Regions from separate parts of the Janthinobacterium sp. YR213 genome, predicted to be linked through region 2. Evidence: predicted binding sites of a transcription regulator. Region 2 holds the regulator's gene; the other holds the start of a gene.
The links. The regulator NrdR, encoded in region 2, represses ribonucleotide reductase genes. The targets are predictions, from matches to a motif close to CACNANATNTNGTG.
Positions count from the first base shown of each region.

Region 1: the regulator NrdR is predicted to act here: its motif matches at 2,317-2,330, upstream of BLT98_RS18720 (ribonucleoside triphosphate reductase).

Region 1 covers NZ_FNDA01000004.1:232,537-240,456, forward strand. The annotation lists gene BLT98_RS18710 (anaerobic ribonucleoside-triphosphate reductase activating protein) at 1-335, opposite strand, end outside; gene nrdD (anaerobic ribonucleoside-triphosphate reductase) at 325-525, opposite strand; gene BLT98_RS18720 (ribonucleoside triphosphate reductase) at 522-2,270, opposite strand; gene BLT98_RS18725 (hypothetical protein) at 2,394-2,804, opposite strand; gene BLT98_RS18730 (ubiquinone anaerobic biosynthesis protein UbiU) at 2,970-4,004, shown strand; gene BLT98_RS18735 (ubiquinone anaerobic biosynthesis protein UbiV) at 4,014-4,910, shown strand; gene BLT98_RS18740 (ubiquinone anaerobic biosynthesis accessory factor UbiT) at 4,931-5,458, shown strand; gene BLT98_RS18745 (heavy-metal-associated domain-containing protein) at 5,482-5,745, opposite strand; gene BLT98_RS18750 (substrate-binding periplasmic protein) at 5,994-6,860, shown strand; gene aspT (aspartate-alanine antiporter) at 7,122-7,920, shown strand, end outside.
Region 2 covers NZ_FNDA01000006.1:77,394-85,313, reverse strand. The annotation lists gene BLT98_RS24065 (pilus assembly protein) at 1-2,095, opposite strand, end outside; gene BLT98_RS24060 (pilus assembly PilX family protein) at 2,092-2,748, opposite strand; gene BLT98_RS24055 (PilW family protein) at 2,761-3,738, opposite strand; gene pilV (type IV pilus modification protein PilV) at 3,735-4,304, opposite strand; gene nrdR (transcriptional regulator NrdR) at 4,534-4,995, opposite strand; gene glyA (serine hydroxymethyltransferase) at 5,302-6,549, opposite strand; ZMP/ZTP riboswitch at 6,661-6,785, opposite strand; gene ybgC (tol-pal system-associated acyl-CoA thioesterase) at 7,101-7,502, shown strand; gene tolQ (protein TolQ) at 7,550-7,920, shown strand, end outside.

The DNA.
Region 1 (7,920 bases), on a different contig from region 2:
TCCTGCAGGCGCTGCGGATAGATGCAGGCCGTGTGCAGGCCGATGCCGAACCCCAGTTCCCTGACGTCCTGCATGGCCCGCCCCAGCGCCGGGTCCATGCACGCTTCGCCGCCGCTGAAGACGACGGCGTCGACCAGGCCTGCGCGGCGGCGCAGCCAGGTCAACACGTCGTGCCAGGGCATGGCGCCTTCCGGCGTGCGCGCCTGCAGGTGAGGATTGTGGCAATAGCCGCAACGCCAGGGGCAGCCCTGCACGAACACTACGGCCGCCAGCTTGCCAGGGTAGTCGGTGGCGGAAAAGGGCGTCAGGCCGCCCACTTTCAGTTCAAGCGCCATGGCAGGCGGGCTGGCCAACCCGGGCGCTCGCTTCCGTAAAGTACTGGCGCTCGTGGAATTCGCCCTGCTTGCCGATGTTGAACGAGGCGACGGGGCGGTGATAGCCCATCACGCGGGTCCAGATTTCGCAGCGCTGGCGTTCGGTGTCGAGCAGGGTGATGGCGGGAGTGAAGTCGGGACGTGCGTTCATGGCGTTTCCTTGAGTGGGTGAGCGAGATCGGACTGCTTGCGCGCGATCAGTTCTGCGTCGCAGGTGGGGCAGAATTCATGTTTGCCGGCCAGGTAGCCGTGGCGCGGGCAGATGGAAAACGTGGGCGTGACCGTGATGTAGGGCAGCGAGAAGCGGCTCAAGGCGCGTTTCACCAGCTCGCGGCAGGCATTCGCGTCCGATAGCGCTTCCGTCATGTACAGGTGCAGTACCGTGCCGCCCGTGTACTTGCGCTGCAGCGCGTCCTGCAATTCCAGCGCCTCGAACGGGTCGTCCGTATGGCCGACGGGCAGCTGCGACGAATTCGTGTAGTACGGGTTGTCGACCGTGCCCGCCTGCAGGATGGCGGGGAAGCGCTTGCGGTCTTCGCGGGCGAAGCGGTAGGTCGTGCCTTCGGCCGGCGTCGCTTCCAGGTTGTACATATGGCCCGTCTCTTCCTGGAATTGCACCATGCGGGCGCGCACGTGGTCGAGCAGGCGCACGGCCAGCGCATGGCCCTCGGGACTCGTGATGTCATGGGCGTCGCCGCTGAAATTGCGGATCATTTCGTTGATGCCGTTCACGCCCAGGGTGGAGAAGTGGTTGCGCAGGGTGCCAAGGTAGCGCTTCGTGTACGGGAACAGGCCTTGCTGCATCAGTTCCTCGATGGTGCGGCGCTTGATTTCCAGGCTCGTCTTGCCCAGTTCCAGCAGGCGGTCCAGGTCCGCCATCAGGGCTGGCTCGTCGCCGCGCCATCGGTGGCCCAGGCGCGCGCAGTTGATCGTCACCACGCCCAGGGAACCCGTCTGCTCGGCGGAACCGAACAGGCCGTTGCCCCGTTTCAGCAGTTCGCGCAAGTCCAGCTGCAGGCGGCAGCACATGGAGCGGATCATGTTCGGCTTGAGTTCCGAATTGATGAAGTTCTGGAAGTAGGGCAGGCCGTAGCGGGCCGTCATCTCGAACAGGCGTTCCGCGTTTTCGCTATGCCAGTCGAAATCCTCGGTGATGTTATAGGTGGGGATGGGGAAGGTGAAGACTCTGCCCTTGGCATCGCCCGCCATCATGATCTCGATGTAGGCGCGGTTGATCATGTCCATCTCCACCTGCAGCTCGCCATAGCTGAATTCCATCTCCTGGCCGGCGATGACGGGAATCTGCTCGCGCAGGTCGTCCGGGCAGACCCAGTCGAAGGTGAGGTTGGTAAACGGCGTCTGCGTGCCCCAGCGCGATGGCACGTTGAGGTTGAAGATCAGCTCCTGCATGTACTGGCGCACGTCTTCGTAGCGCAGGCTGTCCTTGCGGATGTAGGGCGCCATGTAGGTGTCGAAGGAGCTGAACGCCTGCGCGCCGGCCCACTCGTTTTGCAGGGTGCCGAGAAAATTGACGATCTGGCCGATGGCGCTCGACATGTGCTTGGGCGGACCTGATTCGATCTTGCCCGGCACGCCATTCAAGCCTTCGTGCAGCAGGGTGCGCAGCGACCAGCCGGCGCAATAGCCGGCCAGCATGTCGAGGTCGTGGATGTGCAGCGCCGCTTCGCGGTGCGCCGCGCCCACTTCCGGCGGATACACCTGGTCCAGCCAGTAGTTGGCGATGACCTTGCCCGACACGTTGAGTATCAGGCCGCCCAGCGAGTAGCCCTGGTTGGCGTTGGCGTTGACGCGCCAGTCGCGCCGCTCCAGGTATTCATTGATGGACGCGGCGACATCGACCTGGCCGCGTGTGGGGGAAACTGCATTTGTCGTCATGAAACCTCCAATAAACACAACATGCGGTGTTTTTATGGAGGTTAATCACTAAATATAGTGGCGTCAAAGGGCGCGTGCAGTTGCGTGACGAATCCTTGATGCAGGTGAAAAAAGCGCCCCCGTTTACTTTTTCGCGCGGCCCTGGCGCAGGATGAAGCAGCTCAGGCCAAAGTACGCGGCGGCGCAGACGGCGATGCTGATGGCGGAGGCTGGCAGCACGTGCGCCCAGATTTCCAGCGGCGAGAAGGTGCTCCAGCTGGCGACGCGGATATCGAAGGTGACGTAGTTCGCCAGCAGCCAGTAGACGGCCAGCAGGCCCGTGCTGATGGCGGTCTGGCGCGGCACCGGCATGGCGCGGCGCGCGAAGACGGCTTGCAGGAACATCAGCAGCACGCCCGGATACGCGCCCAGTATCTCGGGCGACAGGATGGAGAGCTTTTCTTCGACATAGCCGTCGGCGGGCGCGGCCCACTGCACTTGCAGCACGGTGAGGAACAGGGTGAGCAGGAAGATCAGCAGCGGTTTGCGGGGCATGGCGGGCAATCGAAGAGGGAGAAAAGTGGGGCATTTTACAGCCAGGTCAAGCAAGTTGAACGCGCGCCAGCCATGCATGCATTCCTTCACCTGCGTCAAGGACTGGCCAGCATGGGCGGGGCTATAGTCTGCACCCTGAGCCGATACAGGACTGTGAATATCATGATGCTTGAATCAACCACCGCCACCCGCGTGGCCGGACCGCTGGAACTGGTCTGCCCCGCCGGCAGCCTGCCCGCCTTGAAAGCAGCCGTCGACAATGGCGCCGACACCGTTTACCTGGGCTTTCGCGACGCCACCAATGCGCGCAATTTCGCCGGCCTCAATTTCGACGAGAAGGCCATCACCGAGGGCGTGCGCTACGCCCACCAATATGGGCGCAAGGTGCTGCTGGCGCTGAATACCTATCCGCAGCCGCACAACTGGGCCGTGTGGCGCAGCGCCATCGACCGCGCCGCGCAGGCCGGCATCGACGCCATGATCGTGGCCGATCCGGGCCTGATGGCCTATGCGAGCGAGCATCACCCGCAGCTGCGCCTGCACCTTTCCGTGCAGGGCTCGGCCACCAACTACGAGGCCATCAATTTTTACCATGAGCACTTCGGCATCGCCCGCGCCGTGCTGCCGCGCGTTCTGTCGATGGCGCAGGTGGAGCAACTGATCGCCAAGACGGAAGTCGAGATCGAGGTCTTCGGCTTCGGCTCCCTGTGCGTGATGGTCGAAGGGCGTTGCGCGCTGTCGTCGTATGCGACGGGCGAGGCGCCGAATACCCATGGCGTGTGCTCGCCGGCGAAATCCGTGCGTTGGCTGGAAACGCCGAACGGCCTCGAATCGCGCCTGAACGGCGTGCTGATCGACCGCTATGCGCCCGGCGAAAACGCCAGCTATCCCACCCTGTGCAAGGGCCGTTTCGAAGTCAATGACGAAGAGTATTACGCCATCGAGGAGCCGGCCAGCCTGAATACCCTGGCGCTGCTGCCGCAACTGATCGCCATGGGCGTGCGGGCCGTGAAGATCGAAGGACGCCAGCGCAGCCCTGCCTACGTGGCGCAGGTGACGCGCGTGTGGCGCGAGGCGATCGACGCCTGCCGCGAAGGCAATGCGCGCTACGCCGTCAAGCCGGGCTGGATGGCGGCCATGGACAAGCTGGCCGAAGGCCAGCAGCACACATTAGGTGCTTACCATAGATCTTGGAAATAGAGGATGAACATGCTGAAGCTTTCACTGGGCCCCTTGCTGTACTACTGGCCGCGTGCCACCGTCTTCGAGTTTTACCAGCAGATCGCCGGCACCGCCGTCGATATCGTGTACCTGGGCGAAACCGTCTGCTCGCGCCGGCATGAGGTGCGCCTGGCCGACTGGCTCGATATCGCCGACATGCTGGCCGCCGCCGGCAAGGAAGTGGTGCTGTCGACGCAGGCGCTGATCGAGGCGGGCGCCGAACTGGCGACCCTGCGCCGCATCACGGGCAATGGTCGCTACGGCGTCGAGGCCAACGACATGGGCGCCGTGCACTGCATGGAAAAGGGTACGTCCTTCGTCGCCGGTCCCCATTTGAACCTGTTCAATGGCCCCAGCCTGCAACTGCTGGCGCGCCTGGGCGCGCGGCGCTGGGTGATGCCGCTGGAAATGGGGCAGACGGCGCTGGCCGAGATGCAGCGCCAGAAGCCGGAAGGGCTGGAGACGGAAGTATTCGCCTATGGCCGCATGCCGCTGGCGTTTTCCGCGCGCTGCTTCACGGCGCGCAACCGCAACCTGCCGAAGGACGATTGCGGCTACAGCTGCCTGGAAGAGCCGGACGGCCTGCTGCTGCGCACGCGCGACGAAGTGCCATTCCTGGTACTGAATGGCACGCAGACGCAGTCGGCGCTGGTCTACAACCTGGTGCGAGAACTCGACGCCATGCGCGACATGGGCGTGGCGGTGGCGCGCATCAGCCCGCAAGCCATGCATACGGAACAAGTCATCGCCATCTTCGACCGCGCCCGCCGTGGCCAGGTCAGCGGCATCGGCGCCCAGGCCCAGCTGGCGGCCTGCCAGCCGGCCGGCGCCTGCGACGGCTACTGGCACGGCCAGCCCGGCATGGAACAGCACGCCGCACATTGAACGCATCGAAAGGAAGCACCATGCAAGATCAACTGGAAAGATTGCCGATCCCGGCCAAGCCTCCCATGAGCAAGCCCGGCGTGTCGTACCGCTTGCCGGAACCGCTGGCCGAATTGCTGTCCAAGCTGCCCCCGTATCCCGCCTCCTGGCTGTTCGTGCAAGGCTTGAACCGCCTGCTGGCGCCGCAATTGCCCGACGACGTGCGGCGCAGCCTGGAAGGGCGCAGCCTGCGTTTGCGGCTGCTGGACGCGGGCATCGCCTTCGATTTCGAGTGGCAGGGCACGGTGTTCGTGGCCGAGCGCTATGTCGACGTGCCGGACCTGTGCATCGCGGCCAGCGTGCATGATTTGATGCTGCTGGCGCGGCGCCACGAAGATCCGGACACCTTGTTCTTCAGCCGTCGTTTGAGCCTGGAAGGCGATACGGAACTGGGCTTGCTGTTCAAGAATACGCTCGACGCCATCGAGTTGCCGCCGTTCGACCTGCAGGCGCTGGGACCGCGCCGCGTGCTGGCGCATCTGCGCGACCGGGGCGCGCGCGAAGGCTGAGCGGGAAAAGGGAGGGCAGGCGCTCAGTGGCGGCAGTGGCCGCAAGCGCCGCTGCACGATGCCAGCTGTTCTTCATCCGTCGCTTCGCCCATGAAGCCGGCGTCGTTGACGGCGGCCAGCAGGCGTTCCTGCGTGGCCAGACGTTCGTCGAACTGCACCGTGGCGCCGTGCCGCGCCAGCGAGACGCACACGGTGCTCACGCCCGTAACGGCTTCGAGCGCGCCCGTCAGCCTGTCGGCGCAGCCTTCGTGATCCATCCCGATAATATTCAAGCGCGCTGTCTGCATGTGTTCCTCTTGTTTTTCAAATAAAAAAACAGCGTAGGCGAGGGGCGCGCATGCCGTCCAGAGCAGCACGCAAGATTTATTTCCTATTTGCGGTTTTATTGATCTGGATTAACTCCAGCCTCTCGGCTGCAGTCTGAAACTGCTGTTGTTTTGTACACAGTTGCCGTATTCCAGTCGACAAGCGTGCTCTGCTGCGCGATACTGTCATTCTGATAAGAACGCTATGAATGCGCTGGAAAGGAGGGGCTATGCGGCGCCGCCCCCTGCTCAAGCTTGCCGCCCTGTGGCCGTTGGGCGCGGCCATCGGCGCGGTGCCGCCGTTGCCGCTCGTGTATCCGCGCCATCAGGCGCTCGACGACCCGCAGCAAGGCTATGTGACGGCCTTGCTGCAACAGGCGCTGGCCCGTTCGGGCCAGGCCTATGTCTTGCGCCGCTCCGCACTGCGCATGGTGCAGACGCGCGCCATGCAGGAAATTGCCATGGCATCGGGCAGCGTCGATGTCGTCTGGGCGATGACGAGCCGCGCGCGCGAAACGCAATTGTTGCCAGTGCGCATCCCCATCGACCGCGGCCTCATCGGCTGGAGAGTGGCATTGATCCAGGCGCGCCAGCCGCAACTGCTGCGCGATGTGCGCAGCATTGCCGCCCTGGCGCGGCTGTCGGCCGGGCAGATGCGCGACTGGCCCGACTCCGCCATCCTGCAGGCGAATGGCTTGCGCCTCGATACGTCGAGCACCTATGAAGGCCTGTTCCAGCAACTGGCGGCGGGGCGCATCGATTACTTTCCCCGTTCCGTGATCGAGGCGCAAAGCGAGCTGGCGAGCCACGCGCAATTGCCGCTGGCGCTGGACACTCACCTGGTCATCCGCTACCCGGCCGCGCTGTACTTTTTTGTCGGCAAGCACCGGCCGGAACTGGCGCGCCACATTGAAACGGGACTGGAAACCATGCTTGCCGACGGCAGTTTCGCGCAGCTGTTCCAGCGCCATTTTGGCCGCCTCGCGCAGGGCCTGAATCTGTCCCGGCGCCACGTGCTGGAGCTGGCCAATCCCGACTTGCCGGAAGAGACACCGCTGGCGCGCAAGGCACTTTGGTATCGTCCAAGACATTACTAATAGTTTTGTTGATCGATGTCAAACAAGTGCGTCAATCGTGCGCAGGATGTTTGATGAAAAGCAAAGCAAGTTCAACAGAACACCTGTTGACACTTGTAAAATTTTCACCGAACATAATTCCTCGTAACAACATTTCTCCGGCGCAAGCGTTTATCGCAAGTGCCGTGCAGGATCCGTGCGCCCGTTCAACAGCCAGCTGCCGTCAGCCGCCGAACGCTCTGTTCTCTTGTAACCATCCGTTATCTTTTCGAAGGTTTGTCCATGCTCGATTCGATCACGTCCATATTGCACCAGGTGCCGGAACTGGCCCTGTTCCTGGCGCTGGGGCTAGGCTACGCGGTAGGGCAGATACGCTTCGGCCCGATCCAGCTGGGCGGCGTGTGCGGCACCCTGATCGCCGCGCTGCTGATCGGCCAGCTGGGCATCACCCTGGACGCCAGCGTCAAGAATGTCTTCTTCATGCTGTTCATCTTTGCCCTCGGCTATGCGGGCGGTCCCCAGTTCTTTGCCAACCTGAATGCCAAGGGCTTGCGATTAGGGCTGCTGTGCCTGATCGAAGTGGTGGTGGTGCTGGCGCTGGTGCTGCTGGCCACGCGTTTCCTGGGCCTGGACCAGGGTACGGCGGCCGGCATGATGGCGGGCGCGGCCACGGAATCGGCCGTCGTCGGCACGGCCACGGACGCCATCTCGAAACTGGCGCTGCCGGCGGCCCGCATCGCCGAGCTCCAGGCCAACGTCGTCACCGCGTATTCCATCACCTATATCTTCGGCCTGATCGCCATCGTCATCGCCACCAGCCAGATCTTTCCGCTGTTGTTGCGCGTCAACCTGCGCGAGGAAGCCGATAAATTGTGGGAAAAGATGGGCGGCGCGCAGACCGATGGCGATGGCGTGCAGGCGACGCCGGAGATGGTGGGCCGCGCCTACCGCATCAGCCGTGGCGCGGGACGCCGTCTCGATGCCTTGCAGCATATTTTTGCGGGTCGCGCCAGCATCACGCGCGTGCGCCGGCACGGCAAGGTATTGCCCTTGGAACCGGAACTGCGCCTGCGCAACAACG
Region 2 (7,920 bases):
CGGGACGCAAAACCGCCGGCGTTCCATCTGGCGCGACCTGCTCCTGCAAGCCCGTGCGCCACCATGGCTTGCCGGGAAGCAGTGCGCCATCGCCCCCTAGGGCAAATGCGGTGCGCGACAAGGTCATGCTGCCATCGGCCAGGCGCATCTGCGTCTGGAACCAGTATGCCTCTTCCGTGCCGCTGGCCAGCGCCATCAGGGCCGGCCCGGCGAGCGTCGCCGGCAAGCTGCCCTTGTCGGCGGCCGCAAAGGCTGCGCGCAGTCCCCCGATCAGGGCGGCCGGATCGCTGCCGGGCAGGTAGTGGGCGGGCCAGCGGCCGTCCAGGCTCCACTCGTTCAGCGCGCTGCCAGCCGCGCTCTTGAAGGGGTTGGCATCGCCATTGGCATCGAGAAAACCGCCATACTTGGCCGCCAATAACAAGGGCGTAGCGGCGGGAGTGGCGGCCGATTCGCCGGCCGGGTCGCCCTGGCGCAAGTCGCCCGCATAGTGCTCGACCTTCGCCATGCCGTCGCTCTTGCCGCCAGGACGCAGTGCCTGCACATGCGACCAGTAGGCCAGTCCTGCCGCATGGTAGCTGGCGCCGCCCGCCCCCTCGGCCAGCAATTCCAGTGCCGCCAGTTCGGGCCGTGGCGCGGGATTGCCTTGCGCGCCACCGCTTTCCAGGCTGCCCACCGCATGCGTCCAGGCCATCGCATCGAACGGTGGCGGCGCAAAACTGTCCGGCGCGCGGGCGCGGTCGCCGTTTGATGCGGGAGTCGCCGGAACGTTGCCGGGCACGTAGCGGTCGCCCGCCATGCCCGCATCGCCGAAACTGACGACGATGTGACGCTGGCAACTGGCCGTTTGCGGGTCGCTCCATTGCGTCACGACCGGCAAGCCGTCGTCGATGGCAGGCGGTGCCGTAGCGGGTGGCACGACGGCGCTCGCTTGCCGCCCCTGCAGATAGCGCAGCGATTCGTACAGCAATTCAGCCAGCGGCGCCGCGCTGGCGTACGCGCCGGGATGCCCGGCGTTGCCGCGGCCTAGGCCATTGATGTAAGCGGTCACCCCGCCGCCAGGGCTCGCGCCTTGGGCCCCAGCTTGAGCCGCATAGACGCCAGTGGCGGGATGCCACTCGGCGCCAGCATTGTCTTGCGGCATAAAGTCGGGCGCCATCCAGCGCCGCTGTCCCACGTGGGCCAGCGGCGCGCGCAGCACGCCGCCATACACGGCGCCAGCGCTTGCAGGCAGGCCATTCAAATGGCCAAACACGCCCACGCGCACCCTGCCGCCATGGCGCTGCACGGCGCCCACCGGCTTGTAGTTCTTGCCATACGCCAGGCACAAGTCGTCGCGCAGCGGCCCCTCATCAGCGTCGCACACGCGCACGCGCGCGAGGAACACGCCGTGCGTGGCGGCGGCCCCAGGCGCGTCGCAATTGCCGCCCGGAGGCAAACTGGCGTCGCCGAACAACAGGCGATTACGGCAAGAAACGATGGCCAGTTGCGCCAACGCAAACGGTGTCGCCGCCGCCACGCCAGTCTGCAAGACCTTGCGCGGGAAAAAAACGGGGTGGGCAAAAAAGTCGATGGGGCTGTCGGCATTGGGCAAATAGGCGCGCTGCAGCACCGTCTTGCGCACCTCGTCGATGACGCGGTCGCCGCCCGTCAGCGCATAGCGCACGATGTCGAGCATGCTGGCACTGGCCCAGTTGAGAAAGTTGCCGCTGAAACTGTCTCCGCCGCAGCCGTGCAGCGCATCGGCCGGTTTCAGCACGGAGAAGTAAGCGGTCGCTACGCGCAAGTCCGGCAGCATGACGCCGTCCTTGCTGCGATACGGATAGCTGTAGCACATGCGGGCATGGAAATAACCTTGGTACTCGCGCTGCGGCGCATAGTCGCCGCCATATGCGGCAGCGGCGGCCGCGTGCGTAAGGGACAGGTTGAGCAGCAGATTCGGCGGCACCCTGGCGCCGTGCAAGCCCGCGTCGGCCCGCGCCAAGGTCACTGGGGGAGCGGCGGCAAGGACACTACTGCAAATCAGGCCAGCCACCAGCAGCCCGGCCCAGCCGGAGCAGCGCAGCGCGGACGAGAAAGCGGACGGCAAAGTCCTCATGGCCCCGCTCCAGCCGCCTGCTTGCGGTAATAGCTTTGCAGCACGACTTGCGTGCTTTCCTGCGCGCCAAAACCGATGGCCGTGATGCGGTACACATAGCTTTCCGTGGCCAGGCCGCCTGCCACTGCCGTGGCCTGCGCGCCGGGCGGATGAAACGGCAGCAATTCGATGAGGTAGCGGGGCCGGCGCGATGGCAGGAAACCCTGCCCCGTCTGCATGGCGGCGCCCGTAAACTGGCCGTACGGCACGGTGCGGCTGCCCCCTTCGTCACCACCCAGGTCAGTGCTCAGCCAGAGTGCCTGCGCACCCGGGGCTGCCGGCAGGCACAGGCCCAGTGTCCCCCCTTCGCCGCAGCCGTCCGCAAACCCTGCCGCACTGCCTGGCGCGAAGAGGCTGCTGCGCCCCGGTGCGCCGGGCAAGCCTTCGATATCGTTCTGCGCATCCACCAATGCCTCCTCCGCCGCCTGAAACGCGATCTGCCTGTCACGCTCGCCCCGTGCCGCCTTCTCGCCCTGCAAGGCCATCTGCGCCGCCGATATGCCCAGCAACAAGATGATCACCAGCAAGCACAGCACATACACGAGGGTGGCGCCGCCACGGCGCCCACGAAGTGCACGACAAGGTACGCAACAGCGGACGCCCACGCCAGCCATCGCGCCGCCCGCCTAGGCCGGCCCGTTGCGCAGCATGATGCTCGTCTGCGCCAGTTGCCGCAGCCGGGAGCGCGTTGCGGCGGGCAAGGACGCGCGCGCGATGCGCACGCCCGTGTCCCCGGCGCCGTGCGCCTCGGCATACGCCTTGCCGAACAGATCGAACTGCGCCGGCCCCAGTTCCGCCATCTTGTCCGCCTGGCCCGCCTCGCCATGCAATAGCAGCGCCACGCGCACGCTGGCCACGCGCTTCCAGTGCGTGCGCCGGTGAAAATCGCGCTGGCGCGCGGCCGCGTCCGCGCCAACCAGCACCAGCGCCGCATCGTAGGCGTCGAGCGCGCTGGCGTTGACATAGCGGTTCGCCACGCCGTCGGCCGGCGTATCCGTGTCGAGGCCATACAGCACCTGGAAAGCGTCGACGCCGCGGATGATGGCATCCGCGCCCCAGCCGTTCGCGCCACGGTATTTGCAGCGCAATTCCCCCTCGCCATCGGCACCCTGCGCTACATAGAAAATGCTCCAGCCCCGCTGCGCCTCCGTTTGCGCGGCGCCCACGCCAAAACCCGCGCAATTGAGCACGGAACCGTCGCCGCCCTCTTCCTTGCCGGTGCCGTAATAGCGCAAGGCCAGCACATCGCTGCCATGCAGGGCGCCGGGCAGCGCGCCGCTGATGCCTTCGCTGCTCTTGCCCAGGCTGCGCGCGTCGAGCCCGGCCACATTGGCGCTGTCGTCATCGGCATGGTCGACGGGCGCGGCGCTGCTATCCCAGTTCACGTACGCCGTCTGGCGCACGGCGCGGGCGATGGTATCGAGCGCATAGCGGCCGTTGTCATCCAGCCGCGCGCTGGAGGACTGGTCGCCATAACTGCCGCTGGCGGCCAGCAACACGCTACTGGCCGCCAACATCAGCAACGCGCCGAGCGACAGGGCCACCAGCAATTCGACCAGGCTCATGCCGCGCTGCCGGCGCCACGCGATATGCACGCGCTTCATGCGCCGCCTCCGCCCAGCTGGAATGCCAGCCTGGGCAGCGACTCGCCTGCCGCATTCTCCGCGGACGAGCCATCGGACAGGCGGGCGCGCCAGCCCAGCTTGATGACGATGGGCGCCCCCTTGCCGCCGCTGCAAGCCCAGTGCAAACCCTGGGCGGCAGCGTCCCACGCGGCGAGGTCGCGGCAAATGTGCAGACGCGCGCCGGGCAAGGCCGCATGCAGCCATTGCTTCCATTCGGCGATATCGAATTGCGCCAGTTCAGCCGCACCGCAGGCGGCGGCACCGAAGCAGTCCGGCGCACCGCCGCCAGCGTCGGCGCCGTCCGCCGCCGCATAGGCCACGTTCAGGTAGGGATTGCCCGCATCGGGTCCATTCATGAGCACGCTGTTTGCGCGCATGCGCTCGGCCATGCCGGCGGCCAGTTGCACGCCCGCCGACAACAACGCCGACTCATGGCGCGCGCGCAGGGAATTCAGTTGCAGGATACTGGCACCGAGCAGGCCCAGTGCCAACAGCAGCAGCGACACGAGCACCTCGACGAGGCTGCTGCCACCCGCAGGAAACATAGTGCGACCGCCATTGCGCATGCGCTACTCCCTTCCGCAGAAAGAGTCGCAAGAACAGGCGGCCCAGCTACAAGATAGGCGCGCGCAAAAAACCGGATCTGCGCTAGCGCAAACAGGACGGCGATAAGGTGAGAAGAACAGCGTTGAATTGATCAGGCCGCTTGCCAGGCGAACGCTGGCGTGGTGAAAACGGGGCGCATGAGTAGCCCCGTTGTCGGCGAAGTGAACGTCAGGGCTTGCGTGCCTGTCCCACTTCGGCAATCGCATCCTGGAACTCGGCCAGGTCTTCGAAGTTCTTGTAGACGGAGGCGAAGCGGATGTAGGCGATCTTGTCCAGGCGCTTCAATTCTTGCATGACGAGTTCGCCGATATAGCCGGAATCGACTTCGCGCAAGCCGCTGGTCAACAGTTTTTCCTGGATGGACGCGATGGCCGTATCCACGGAGGCGGCCGCGACGGGACGCTTGCGCAAGGCCAGCATCAAACTGCCGCGCAACTTATCCGCAGCGAACTCCGTCCGGCTGCCATTCTTTTTGACGACGGCCGGCATGATAAGTTCAATGCGCTCGTACGTGGTAAAACGCTTGTCGCATTTGCCGCAACGGCGGCGGCGCCGAATGGCATCCCCTTCCTCCGATACGCGCGTATCGAGAACCTGGGTGTCGCCGTGCTGGCAAAATGGACATTTCATGGGCTGGCTACAACTTTATAGTAATAATTACGGGAAATCGCCGCCCTTGTACAAAGGGCGCCCGAATCACTCCGGGCGCCCTTGGGCACGACTGGAATGTGTCATACAGAATCTTACTCCGTATGACACATTCTGGACAAATAATTAGCGACTATTCCGGTAAGGAGCGTCTGCAGCAGATTGCTCATCGGTCGCGCGGACAAGGCGCGAGGAGGACGCATGACTAGCCATGCTACGACGAGCAACGCAGTACCCGCTTCCGAGGGGCTGTCTGCTGTAGATGTATTCCTTCACCGGAACAGGCTCTTAAGCTGCGTATACCGGGTGCGCGTCGGCCAGCACTTTCACGGCCGCTTTCACGCGCTCGATGGTGGCGGCGTCATGCGGATTGTCCAGCACGTCGGCGATCAAGTTGCCCACTTCTTCCGCTTGCGCTTCCTTGAAACCGCGCGTCGTCATCGCCGGGCTGCCCAGGCGGATGCCCGAGGTGACGAATGGCTTTTGCGGGTCGTTCGGGATGCCGTTCTTGTTGCAGGTGATGTGCGCGGAACCGAGGATGGCTTCGGCTTCCTTGCCCGTCAGGTTCTTGGCGCGCAGGTCGACCAGCATGACGTGCGATTCGGTGCCGCCGGACACGATGCGCAGGCCGCGCTTGATCAGGGTTTTCGCCAGCACGTCGGCGTTCTTGATCACTTGCTTCTGGTATTCGACGAATTCAGGGCTCAGCGCTTCCTTGAAGGCGACGGCCTTGCCGGCGATCACGTGCATCAGCGGGCCGCCCTGGATACCAGGGAAGATGGCCGAGTTGATGGCTTTTTCGTGTTCGGCCTTCATCAGGATGATGCCGCCGCGCGGGCCGCGCAGGGATTTGTGCGTGGTCGAGGTGACGAAGTCGGCGAACGGCACCGGGTTCGGGTACAGGCCGGCGGCGATCAGGCCGGCGTAGTGGGCCATGTCGACCATGAAATACGCGCCAACTTCCTTGGCGATCTTGCTGAAGCGTTCGAAGTCGATCTTTTTCGAGAACGCCGACGCGCCAGCGATGATCAGTTTCGGCTTGCGTTCGCGGGCCAGGCGCTCCATTGCCTCGTAGTCGATGTCTTCTTCCGCCGTCAAGCCGTAGGAGACGACGTCAAACCATTTGCCGGACATGTTCAGCGGCATGCCGTGGGTCAGGTGGCCGCCTTCGGCCAGCGACATACCCATGATCAGGTCGCCTGGTTTCAGCATGGCGAAGAACACGCCCTGGTTCGCCTGCGAGCCGGAATTCGGCTGCACGTTCGCGCATTCGGCGCCGAACAGCTGTTTCACGCGGTCGATGGCCAGTTGCTCGGCCACGTCGACGTATTCGCAGCCACCGTAGTAGCGCTTGCCTGGGTAGCCTTCGGCATATTTATTCGTCAGCTGCGAGCCTTGCGCTTCCATTACGGCTGGCGACGTGTAGTTCTCCGACGCGATCAGTTCGATGTGGTCGTGCTGGCGCGTATTCTCTTTTTGGATGACGGCGAACAATTCAGGATCGACGTTGGCGAGGTTGTGATCTTTTGCAAACATGTAAAAACTCCAAGTATGAGGGTGCTTGTACTGGCAGGTTGGATCGAATGAGGGGAGCCGGCGTTAAGTGAATAACAACATTGGACAGGCAGCCTCTTCGTGCTTTTCCATAGTGGCTACCCAGGCGAACGGCTGATGAAAAATCTCACGTTTCCCGGTGGATGCCCACCTTTCGCCGGTTTGCCGATCGCCATTCATGGAGATCGCCCGACTTTTCGCCAGTCACGTGAGACGTAATGGAAGCCAAATTGTAAGTTAAGTGCCCAAATTGAGCAAGGAATGCAACCGTGCGGCTATAATCGCCGCGCGCCACCCCAGCCAGGGTGCGGCCACAAGCTGCCCCGGGGCATGACTGCGGCTTTTAAGCTGAACTTAAACCTGGCCATGGCATGTAAGCGTATGTTACGAAGCTTGCCATTGCACACGCCGGATTTACAATGCTGCGGTGCAACTTATATGCAGCTTTTGCATGGCTTTCCAGCAAGCGCCCACAGTCACAAGAAGAAAAATCGCGTAAAATGTTGCTCAATCTCACTACTGGCGCAATAAACATGCCTTCAGTCTTTACCTGGAACGTACGTGTCTACTATGAAGACACCGACGCCGGCGGCATCGTCTATTACGCAAATTACCTGAAATTCTTCGAACGCGCGCGTACCGAATGGCTGCGCGCCATCGACGTGGGCCAGCAGGAATTGCTGGAGCAGCACGATGCAATGTTCGTTGTCAAAAGCGTCAACGCCGACTATCATGCGCCAGCCAGGCTCGATGACACGGTAAGATTAACCTTAAGCATAGAAAAAATGGGGCGCGCCTCCATCGTTTTCCTGCAACAAGCCTGGTGCGGCAACCGCCTGCTCAATACGGCCCGCGTCAAGATCGGCTGCGTCGATTCGGCACTGCGCCCGCGCGCCGTGCCTGATGCAGTCGCGGCCCGCATGCGCGCCGCCTGAGCCCTACCCGCCACTCCCGGACAATTCACCCAACAGACTGCCAGCCAATGAACGTTACACAAGATCTTTCTTTCCTCGCGCTCATCTCCAATGCCCATTTGATCGTGCAACTGATCATGGCCCTGCTGCTGCTGATTTCCCTGACCAGCTGGACCTACATTTTCCGCAAGATGTTTGCCGTGCGCCAGGCGCGCAAGCAAACCATCGAATTCGAACGCAGCTTCTGGGCCGGCGGCAACCTGCATGCGCTGCACCAGAACGCCAGCGGCAACCGCGACCAGAGCGGCGCGCTGGCCCGCATCTTCGACGCCGGCATGGGCGAATTCATCAAGGGCAAGGCTTCCTACGGTTCGCGCGAAGCGCTGGACGTGGGCGCCGTGCTCGACGGCGCACGCCGCGCCATGCGCGCCGCGTTCCA